Regions from separate parts of the Phyllobacterium sp. genome, predicted to be linked through region 1. Evidence: predicted binding sites of a transcription regulator. Region 1 holds the regulator's gene; the other holds the start of a gene.
What was found. The regulator PhoB, encoded in region 1, activates phosphate uptake and scavenging genes when phosphate is short. The targets are predictions, from matches to a motif close to TGTCATNNANCTGTCAT.
Positions count from the first base shown of each region.

Region 2: the regulator PhoB is predicted to act here: its motif matches at 3,464-3,480, upstream of AAAB35_RS25810 (esterase-like activity of phytase family protein).

Region 1 covers NZ_JBBNAM010000211.1:6,031-11,869, reverse strand. Annotated here, with positions in the region: gene pstA (phosphate ABC transporter permease PstA) at 1-1,209, shown strand, start outside; gene pstB (phosphate ABC transporter ATP-binding protein PstB) at 1,232-2,053, shown strand; gene phoU (phosphate signaling complex protein PhoU) at 2,076-2,801, shown strand; gene phoB (phosphate regulon transcriptional regulator PhoB) at 2,819-3,505, shown strand; gene arsC (arsenate reductase (glutaredoxin)) at 3,603-4,025, shown strand; gene AAAB35_RS14500 (hypothetical protein) at 4,073-4,255, opposite strand; gene AAAB35_RS14495 (ATP-binding protein) at 4,446-5,839, opposite strand, start outside.
Region 2 covers NZ_JBBNAM010000384.1:1,901-7,739, reverse strand. Annotated here, with positions in the region: gene AAAB35_RS25820 (DUF1192 domain-containing protein) at 1-47, opposite strand, end outside; gene AAAB35_RS25815 (NAD(P)H-quinone oxidoreductase) at 143-1,147, shown strand; gene AAAB35_RS25810 (esterase-like activity of phytase family protein) at 1,207-3,408, opposite strand; gene AAAB35_RS25805 (DUF1013 domain-containing protein) at 3,634-4,326, shown strand; gene AAAB35_RS25800 (YafY family protein) at 4,371-5,081, opposite strand; gene AAAB35_RS25795 (hypothetical protein) at 5,074-5,484, opposite strand; gene AAAB35_RS25790 (DJ-1/PfpI family protein) at 5,510-5,839, opposite strand, start outside.

The DNA of each region.
Region 1 (5,839 bases):
ATCTCTGCGATCGCTATCGGCATCTTTTTTCTGATCGCGCTGCTTTTTTCAGTGTTCTCCAATGGCTACACGGCGTTCTGGCAAACCGAGGTCAACCTTGCGATCAACCTCGATCCGAAGATCATCGACCCCGACAATAAGCGAGCCACCGATCCCAATGTGCTCCTGACCGCTAATTATCCGGTCCTTGCCCGCAACGCCCTGGCAGAGAAGCTTGGCGTCAGCATGAGCGACAAGCCGGGCTTGCGCGAGCTTGGCAAGCTTTTTTCGGACGGCGTGCGCACCCAGCTGCGTGAAATCGTCGTCGCAAACCCCAACCTGATCGGTACGACGCAGAATGTCTGGGTGCTCACGGGCGCCGACATCGACTCGGCTTTCAAGGGGCAGATCGACCTCAGCGTCGATCAGTCGCGCCGCAAGGTTTCCGACAAGCAGGTTGCATGGATGAACCAACTGAAGGCTGATGGTGCAATTGCCCAGCGATTCAACACCGGCCTGTTCACCTATGGCGCATCGAGCCGTCCCGAAACATCGGGCCTCAGCGTCGGCCTGATCGGTTCGCTCTACATGATGCTCGTCGTGCTCGGCCTTTCGCTGCCGATCGGTGTTGCGGCCTCGATCTACCTTGAGGAATACGCCAAGAAGAGCCGCCTGACGGATATCATCGAAGTCAACATCAACAACCTTGCAGCGGTCCCGTCGATTGTTTTCGGCTTGCTCGGTCTCGCAGTCTTCATCAACTTCCTGCACATGCCACGCTCGGCATCGCTGGTTGGCGGCCTTGTCCTGACACTGATGACCCTGCCGACGATCATCATCGCGACGCGGGCAGCCCTTCGCGCCGTGCCCCCCTCCATTCGTGCCGCGGCGCTTGGAATTGGCGCATCAAAGACACAGATGGTTTTCCATCATGTGCTGCCGCTTGCCGCGCCCGGCATTTTGACCGGTACGATCATCGGCCTGGCGCACGCCCTCGGTGAGACGGCGCCGCTTCTCCTGATCGGCATGGTGGCATTTGTCGCCAACAATCCGGTGACGCCGCTCGATCCTTCGACGGCATTACCGGTGCAGATCTACATGTGGGCCAACGAGGCGGAGCGCGCCTTTGTCGAGCGGACGTCCGGCGCTATCATCGTGCTGCTTCTCTTCCTCGCAATCATGAACATTACGGCCATCATTCTGCGTCGCCGCTTCGAGCGTCGCTGGTAACTCTTCGGGAGAGGACCTAATTATGAACCTTATGACGGAACGAAATCTCGAAAAGGCGGTAAACGACAAGATGAACGCCCAGCCCAACGCAATCAAAATGCAAGGCAAGGATGTCACTGTTCACTATAACGAGAAGCAGGCCCTGTTTGGCGTCAGCCTCGACGTGCCTGAAAAGATGGTCACGGCGCTGATTGGCCCCTCCGGCTGTGGCAAGTCGACATTCCTGCGCAGTCTCAACCGCATGAACGACACGATCGAAGGCTGCAAGATCGGCGGCAAGATCACGCTCGACGACGAGGATATCTATAATCCGAAGATCGACGTCGTTGAGTTGCGCGCCCGGGTCGGCATGGTGTTTCAGAAGCCAAATCCGTTCCCGAAGTCGATTTTCGAAAACGTTGCTTATGGCCCGCGCATTCATGGCCTTGCCAAGAATCGCCATGAACTTGATGAAATCGTTGAAAAAAGCCTGCGCCGCGCCAGCCTCTTCGAGGAGGTGAAGGATCGCCTGCACGAAGCGGGCACGGGCCTCTCGGGTGGTCAGCAGCAGCGCCTCTGCATTGCCCGCGCCATCGCAGTCAGCCCCGAAGTGATCCTGATGGACGAGCCGTGCTCCGCGCTTGATCCGATCGCCACCGCGAAGGTCGAGGAACTTATCGACGAACTGCGCGAAAACTACACGATTGTCATCGTTACTCACTCGATGCAGCAGGCGGCGCGTGTTTCGCAACGCACGGCCATGTTCCATCTCGGCAACCTGGTAGAGGTGGGAGATACGGAGATGATGTTCACAAGCCCCACCGAAAAGCGCACACAGGACTACATCACCGGACGCTTCGGCTGACGCAGGAACAAGGACCAAGAACATGACTGAGTTGCAGCACACTGTGCGCTCTTACGACGACGAACTGAAGTTCCTGACGCACAAGATCGCCGAGATGGGTGGGCATGCCGAGCGCATGGTCGAACAGGCGGTTGCCGCCATGGTCAATTCCGACAACGCTTTGGCGCAGCGCGTGATCTCCGATGATTTGATTCTTGATGCGGGCCAGCGCGAGATCGATGAAAAGGCGATTACCATTATCGGTAAGCGCCAACCGATGGCGATCGACCTGCGGGAAGTCATCGGCACGATCCGCATTTCGTCTGATCTTGAGCGCATCGGCGATCTCGGCAAGAACATCGCCAAGCGCGTTGTTGCAGTGACCGATACACGCCAGACGCTTTCCGTCTATCGGGGGCTGCAGACTATTGCCGAACTTGCCCTGACGCAGCTGAAGGACGTGCTAGACGCCTATGCGACGCGCTCTGTACAGCAGGTCAACATCGTACGCGAACGCGACGACGAGATCGATGCGCTCTATACCTCACTGTTCCGCGAACTCCTGACCTACATGATGGAAGACCCGCGCAACATTTCGGCCTGTACCCATCTTCTATTCTGCGCCAAGAACATCGAGCGCATTGGCGACCATGCCACGAATATTGCCGAGACCGTTTATTACATTGTGACCGGTTCGCAACTACCCGCGGAGCGGCCCAAGGAAGACCAAACCCACACCATCGTCGTGGACGAGACGACCGAGTCCTAATTAACTAAAGGCATGATATGGCAATAGCTCCCAAAATCACCGTTGTGGAGGACGAGGAAGCTCTAAGCGTCCTTCTCCGTTACAATCTTGAAGCTGAAGGCTATGTTGTCGAGACGATCGCACGCGGTGATGAAGCAGAAATTGCACTGCGTGAGAACGTGCCGGATCTCTTGATCCTCGACTGGATGCTGCCCGGCCTTTCGGGCATCGAGCTTTGCCGTCGTCTGCGGGCGAGGCGGGAGACCGAAATCCTGCCAATCATCATGCTCACGGCCCGCGGTGAGGAGAGCGAGCGCGTTCGCGGTCTCTCAACGGGTGCCGACGACTATATGGTGAAGCCGTTTTCCACACCTGAATTGCTGGCCCGCATCAAATCCATGCTGCGCCGCGTGAACCCGAGCCTGCTTTCGCATGTGCTGAGCTTCGGCGATCTCAAGCTCGACCGCGAACAGCACCGCGTCTTCCGCAAGGAGCGCGAGTTGAAGCTCGGCCCTACCGAATTCCGCCTGCTCGAATTTCTGATGCAGTCGCCTGGCCGGGTTTTCTCACGCGGCCAACTCCTCGACAATGTCTGGGGTGCCGACATCTATGTCGATGATCGCACTGTCGACGTCCATGTCGGCCGCCTGCGCAAGGCCATCAATATCGGACGTTCGGTTGATCCGATCCGCACAGTGCGCGGCGCCGGCTATTCGTTCGGCTGATCTTTGGGCCAACTCCGTTTAAAGGCGTCGCGCTTGTTGCGGAGCCTCTTTTATCGCCAGCGGCCGGAACGTTTGAGAATAGCGAGGGGTGCGCCTGATGACCGTTACCATCTATCACAATGCCAAGTGCGGCACCTCCCGCAACACGCTTGCCATGATCCGCAATGCAGGCATCGAACCGGTCATCGTTGACTATCTCAAGACACCGCCAAGCCGCGAAACCTTGAAGGAGCTGATCAGCCGGGCAGGGCTCACCGTCCGGGAAGCCGTTCGCGAGAAGGGCACGCCATATGCCGAACTCGGGCTCGATAACTCGGCCCTGACCGACGACGAACTGCTTGATGCAATGGTCGCCAATCCGATCCTTATCAATCGACCCTTCGTTGTTACTGAGAATGGGGTGCGCCTCTGCCGTCCTTCCGAAGTCGTTCTTGGGATTCTACCCGAGCCCCAGAAAGCTGCGTTCACCAAGGAGGATGGTGAAGTCGTGATTGACAGCAAAGGAAACCGGATCCCCTGAACAGGCTTGGTAGAGCGTGTTCGTGGAATGTCCCGACAATCGCGCCATCACACATCGCCACCCATCATTTTGAGCAGGATCTCCAATTCGCGGCAGTTAGCGATCGTTTCGATGAGCAGGCGCTCGCTGCACCCGCTCAACAGAATAATGAATTCTGTCTCGGTAATTCCGATGCGAGACAGTTTTTCACGCAGTTTACGCTGCGCGTTGCGGACGGCAGATCGGCTCATTGCTCATCTGGCTCCCCACTTCTCCCTTCATGACGGCATAAGAACCGTCCGGGGCGGCTTTATATGATCTCCCAACGTCCTATTGCATCACAGCCTGGCGCAAGATTCTATTTCGTCTTTCTTATGAACTTGCCCTACCACTCTTGGCTATGTTCAGGCCAATGAGGAAGGAAGGGTCCACCATGACCGATCAATAGGCCTGACGGTGTAGCGGCGGGTACTTGGACGATGTCGGATTGCTCGCGGCTGCATCAGAGTTTTTGGTCGGGATTGAGAAGCGGAACACAGCACCGCCGTCTGGGTGATTGGCGGCTTCAATCGTCCCGCCATGGGCGTTGACGATTGACTGGCAAATGGCCAGTCCGATCCCCAACCCACCCTCCTTTGTGGTGAAGAAGCCGTCGAAGATCTGCTCTATATGTTCGGTTGCGATGCCGATGCCGGTATCCCTGATCGAGAAGGCCACATGATCGCTCTCGTCCAAACTGGTTTCGAGATAAATCTCACGTCGCGTGTGGGGCGCCATCTTCATGGCCTGGATGCTGTTGACGATCAGGTTTACGATGATTTGCTGCAACTGAATTCGATCGCCGCGTATTAGCGGAAGGTTCGGCTCCAGCCTTAAATTGATGACGACGTTTTTGTCTTCGCTCTCGTGACGAAGAAAAACCAGGCATTGCCGCACGATGTCATTCAAACCGAGCAAAGCATAAGTCGGCGCACGATTGCGGGCCATGTCCTGGATCCGATCGATGATATCACTGGCGCGCTGCGCACTCTCGACGACACGAGAGGTCAGTTGATCTGCCTTTTCAAGATTGGGTCCGGCTTTCCTGAGATAACGCAGGCTGGTTTGCGCATTCATCAGAATGGCCGCTAGCGGCTGCTTTATCTCATGCGCTATTGACGTCGTCATTTCGCCCAGCGTGGAAAGTCGTGCAGCGTGGGAGAAGTCCGCCTCGATCTTTCGCAACTTCGCTTCTGCCTCGAGGTGTGCAGTATTGTCGATCATCATGAGTAACGTCGTGTCCAGACGTTCGCCCGGGACCGGAAAGGTCATCAGCAACAGCACGTCGATGAGTCGACCGTCGAAGGTTCTGACCTTCAATTCTTCGACGTGGTTTCGTATACCGGAAAAATGCGCGAGCATGACACGTCGCGCGGCACCCGGCGTGCCTGCAAACAGGTAGGCCACGGGGCCAATGAACTCCGAGCGTTCCTTTCCTCCGAAAAGCGCCATGGCTTCGTCGTTTACGTCAAAAACCTGGACGAGTTCGCACGTAAGATCGACGAGTTCCGGGTGTTCTTCCGAATAGGCGGCCATGTCGCTAAGACCGCCGGCTATGAGGCGATCGAAAATACGGCCCGCTGCCCGGGCGTCTATCTGCCAGACGGGGATTGGCAAGTAGGAAATCAGATTGCGATATCGGTTCTGGCTGGCTTCCAGTTCAATAACCGCATTCGGCGCGTGCAGTGTCGCTTCGACACGGACGAAGACCGTGTCCGGGCAGCGTGGATCGGCCGCTCTCCAGCCCGTCAGGACCACTTGTTGCAATCGCCCAACCACGGGAATTTCCCGCGTTT
Region 2 (5,839 bases), on a different contig from region 1:
ATGTCGTGAACGACCTTACGTCTTGGCTCTTCGTCGAAAACTGACATTATTTCCTCCAAGATGGGCCCTAGTATGCGAGAATACAGCCCAACCACTTGGAATTGCAAATCATTCTGGCGAATCAATCGAGAGGGAGAGCTCCATGGCCGAAAAAATACCGACAACCATGACGGCGATCGAGATCACCCAGCCCGGCGGGCCATTGGTGCTGAAGGCGGGAAAGCGCGCCGTACGTGAGCCGAATATCGGCGAACTTTTGATCGAGGTGAAAGCCGCGGGCGTGAACCGGCCCGACGTCTTGCAACGACAGGGCCACTATCCGCCGCCCGCCGGTGCCTCCGATATTCCCGGACTGGAGATCGCGGGCGACATCGTCGCCGTCGGCGACAACGGTACCCGATTTCGCGTCGGCGAGCGCGTCACCGCCCTCGTTGCTGGTGGCGGGTACGCCCAGTATTGCAACGTGCACGAATCCAATGCCCTGCCGATCCCGGCCGGGTACGGATATATAGAGGCGGCGGCCATTCCGGAAACCTATTTCACCGTCTGGCACAACGTGTTCGAACGAGGCGGTTTGAAGGAGGGAGACACTTTTCTTGTACATGGCGGCTCCTCCGGCATTGGCACGACCGCCATCCAACTCGCCCACGCCTTTGGCGCGTCGGTGATCACCACGGTCGGCTCGGAGGAAAAACGCGAAGCCTGCCTCAAGCTTGGCGCGAACAATGCCATTAATTACCGCGATGAGGATTTCGTCGCTGCGGTGAAAGAGGCGACCGCCGGCAAGGGCGCAAATCTCATCCTGGACATGGTGGGCGGCGATTATGTCGAGCGGAATTATGAAGCCGCCGCACTCGATGGGCGTATCGTCCAGATTGCATTTCTCCACGGGGCAAAGGTGACAAGCGACATTTCCAAACTGATGGTTAAACGGCTCACGCACACAGGATCAACCCTCCGCAACAGGCCGGTCGAGTTCAAGGCGGGTATCGCGCGAGCATTGGAGCTCAAAGTCTGGCCGCTACTTGCCGGGCGTCGTGTCGCGCCGGTCATCGATATGGTCTACCCATTGCACGAGGCATGGCGGGCCCATGAGCGAATGGAAGACGGGCATCATATCGGCAAGATCGTGCTCGATGTGGGCTGAAACAACAAAGGCCGCAGGTGCTCATCTGCGGCCCCTTCGTTTTTCGCGACACGAAAATCTCAGTTTGTCGCCTGGACCTTGCCGATCCCGAAGAACATTGTTTCGCCGGATGAATCGTCGACGCCGTCATTGTCGGTGACGGCATAGCCGTTGCCGTCGGCATCGATGGTGAAACCTTCCAGCTTCTCGACGACATAGCCGTTCGAAGCCTTCAGATCGCCCAAAAAGTCATGCGCAAGCACCTTGGTTACGACCGGAAGCTTCTCGCCGATCTTGGCCGGCTTCAAGCCGTCAAGCGCAACGCGGTAGAGCCGCTTGATCGCTGCCTTCTGACCAATCTGATTGTCGCGTTCAACGATGTAGAGCTGCCCATCGTGAGCGGTTATCTCTGAGAGGCCAACCCAGCCATTTTCGGTCTTGTCGAGCGGATAGGCAACGGCACCCCAGCTTTTGTCCTTGACGTTATAGGCAAGCAGCTTGACGAAGCCTTTCTCGTCATCTTTCCACTCGCGCTGGATGGCCATCCACAGGATCGCGTCATCGCCTTCTCCAATGCGGGTAACGCCTTCGAGACCATAGCGTGTCTGGCTGGAGAGGAGCTCTTCCGGCAAGGCGAACTCCTTCTTGATCTCGCCCTTGTCGTTCACGTTGAGGATCGCATGCGGTACGAGCTTGGCCTGGTCACCCTCGTTGGCAAGCCAGAAACCGCCCTGCCCGTCCGTGGTGATGCCCTCGATATCGAGCTTCTGGGCTGCTTGTCCGCCGCGCTTGACAACGAGCGCGTCCGTGATCTTCGCCGGCGTCTGCTTGGCATCGACGGTAAAGATCGTCGGCGATGAGTAGTAGAACGAGTCGGACACGGCATAGAGTCTGCCCGGCTCCTTCAAATCGCCGACGAGACCGGAAAGGGCGCCCCAGCCGAGTGGTGTGCCGTCGTCCTTGGTCGTCGAGACGATCTGCGGATAGTTAGGCTGCTGATCCTTGAGTTCGTAGATCATGACGTGCGAACGGGCACCACCATCCTTGACGAGATCGGACTCGTTGGCTGTCACGAGAAGATTGCGCGAGGGAATGGCAAGGACGCCTTCCGGTCCAATGCCCGAAGGGAGCAGTTGAACGAATTGGGGGTCCGTACCCGTATCTTTATAGACACCGACGAGGGAAGCGCGCTCGCTCGCGACGAAAAGGTAATTGGTTTCGCCGAATTTGCCGACCTCAGCGCCTTCGAGCTCGACCCCCTTCTTGTTGCGCTTGTCCGGGTAGTGGCCGGCTTCCGCCATCTTCCACTCGAGCGACGGCCCAGACTCATAGAGGAGCTTGCCGTCCTTGGAAAAGACGGTGAAGCTGCGGGAGCCACCCTTGTAGTCACCTTCATTGGTGATGACGAAACGATCATTGTCGAGCCACTTGATCGTGTCGGGCTCGCGCAGCACGCCTTTCATGCTGCCGTCGAACTTGAGCGCACCGTCATTCTTGACGTCGATCTTGTCTAGATCGACCGCACCTGCCGGGAAATGATGGACGATCTTGCCGGTCGCGGCATCGACGATGGCGATATGGTTGTTTTCCTGCAGCGTAACAGCGATCTGATTATCCTTGTTGATCGAAACGAACTCCGGTTCTGCATCCTCCGGCGCGATCTCCGAAAGCCCCGTCAACTCGACAGTCTTCATAGCTGCGCAATCGGGCGAGCCGTCTTTCAGCGCTAGGACCTTGAGGTTGCCGGATGGAAGCTGCGGTATCGCGCCGTCATTGACCTCTTCGTCGCGCTCGTTCTCGATGACAATGGCCGCAAATGTCTGATCCGGGGAGATCGCGACAGAATCCGGCTGCCCACCAAGGTCGCAGCTTGAGAGCACCTTGCGCGATGCGATGTCGATGATGTCGAGGCGACCCGACGGGTTGACCTTGTCTTTAGAGGTATTGACCGCAGCGAAGACCTTACCATTGAGCGCCGCAACCGAAGTCGGCTCGCCCTCGACCTTGATCAGTCCGCCAGCTTGCGGCTTGGCCGGGTCAGTGATGTCGATGAAGCCGATCGAACCGTAGGGACTATCGGAGTAAATCAACGTCTTGCCGTCGCCGGATACCGTAATGATCTCTGCGGACGTCGGCTTCGATTTGTCTGCGTCGTGCGGCAGGTTATCAGCCACGGGAAAGCTGGCGATTCGATTGAAAAGAGGATCGGCGGCGGCAGGCAGGGCTACGGATGCGAGGAGCGCTCCGCAAAGCCCAAGATACAGCGATTTCCTGTTAGACATATTAGACCTCCGGTTGTGTTTGCGGAGATCGTTGGCGCAGCCGCATTGCAGCACGATGACAGTTTCGTGACAGTTCGATGAAACGGCGAGGCGGGTCATCACACGGCTGAATCGGATTCTTGCTCATCGGTTAAAATGAAGCTATATAACGCCTCGAATTCCCGGAAATTGTGGTTGAACCCACGTCCCGCGCCACCGGAGCGGACGAACGAGAGGATTATATCTATGGCCACCCAGCTTCTTATGCCAAAGGCAACGGCCGTCTGGCTTGTCGACAATACTGCCCTTTCCTTCGAACAGATCGCTGCTTTCTGCAAGTTACATCCGCTCGAAGTGAAAGCGATCGCCGATGGCGAGTCTGCACAAGGCATCAAGGGCCTCGACCCGCTGATCACGGGCCAGCTTTCGCGCGAGGAAATCGCGCGCGGCGAAGCCGACATCAACCACAAGTTGAAGATTTCCGATCCGAAGGTTCGCGTTCCTGAAACCAAGCGCAAGGGCCCGCGCTATACGCCACTGTCCAAGCGTCAGGATCGTCCGAACGCCATTCTTTGGCTGGTCCGCAACCATCCTGAACTGAAGGATGCACAGATTTCGCGGCTGATCGGTACCACGAAATCCACGATCGAGCAGATCCGCAACCGCACGCATTGGAACTCCAACAATCTGCAGCCTATGGATCCGGTAACGCTCGGTCTTTGCTCGCAGATCGATCTCGACATCGAAGTCGAGCGTTCCTCACGCGGTCGCCCGGCACAGCCGATTGAAAGCGGTGATACGCTGCTGCCGGCTTCGGCAACGGAAAACCTCGATGTGCAGCCGCAGGTCCGTGAAGAGGATGAAGAGCTCGATGCCGACAAGGTCTTCGCCAAGCTGTCGTCGCTTAAGGGCCGTAACCAGGACGAAGACGAGCAGTAATTTCTTCCCGACAAAAGGTGAAAGCCCGGCTATGCCGGGCTTTTTTATGAGGCCTTCGCCCGCGTTTCGGGCGTCTCGCTGAGTTCGACCCGGCGATAGAAATCAGCGAGTGTCTTACCGCGCTCCTGGCGGAAAATTCGATCGATCTTCTCGACCTTCGCTATGCGGTCGATACGGAATGTGCGGAAATCATTGCGTAGCTCGCACCAACTGATCAACGTCCACACCTTGCCCCAGAACCAGAGGCCGAGTGGCCTGATGTTCCTGCTGCTCTCCTTGCCCTCAAGATCCGTATAGGTGATCGAAAGCACCCGGCATTGCTCGGAAGCATTCTCTGCAAGATCGATCAGCGCTCGATCATTCTCAGTGATGCTCGTTCCAGAAGCATGGATATGTGTATTGGTGATGCGCGGGCGCTCTTCTTTGGGCAGGACAGCGCCAATCTTGATGATGGCTTCTTCGGCAGCGCGCGCCATCGAGGCGCCGCCCCATGCCGTTATGAGCCGTGCACCAGCGACAAGCGCGACGACCTCGTCGCGTGTGAACATCAGTGGCGGCAGATCGAACCCCTCGCGCAGGATGTATCCCACGCCCGCCTCGCCGTCGATCGGCACGCCGGTCGATTGCAGATCGGCAATGTCGCGGTAGATGGTTCGTTCAGACACCTCGAGCTTGTCGGCAAGCTGGCGTGCCGTAACGAGCCGGCCACCGCGGAGCTTCTGTACGATCTGGAAAAGCCGATCCGCCCTACGCATCGCTCAATCCTTCCCGCCGGCGCTGTTCGAGTACGAACGCCGCACCAAACGATAGTTTCGTGATCGTCGGCGTCCTGACGTTTACAACGCGCCAAAATGGTGTGATTGCCTCCGCATCGCCTGTCCGTTGGTACGCCTCGTAGGCAGCCTCTGCGACGGTCCGCAGATGGAAGCCAGTAGTAATCGGGCAGGTTACCTGCGCACTGTGCTCCTTTGCCATCGCCCGCCGCATCGTCCTCACATCCATCTCCGCCCCTTTGGGGAGCGCACGAATGAAATCATCGATTTGGCGCGCGGTCGGGACGAGCATGATTTCCCCCGCCTTCATACCCGCGATACTGATCGGCGCGGGTTTAACCTCGTGCTGATCGTCGGTGTTCAGCTTCTCAGTCCACGTCTTCATGTTACGCGTCCTCGCTCGGCCCGTTTCAAGCCGTCTGGTATTCCCGCGCAATGAACGCGCGCATCTCGGCCACCTGACCGCCCTGCTCCGGCAGCAAGGCCTCTAGGAAACTCGTCGCAAATGTGCCCGGCGCGGCTCCGGATGCGCTGACAATGTGAGCATCGCGCACCGCGTGCGGCACATCCTGATAAAGCTCTGCCCCTGGATACTCTCCGATCTTCGACTGTATCCACCCGGCACCATTGCTCGTGTGGCGGCGGCCTTCGAACAGGCCGGCGCGCGCCAGCGCGAGTGTTCCGCCGCATATGCCTCCGACGATCGCTCCGCGTGCCAGAGTGGCATTCAGCAGCGGCGA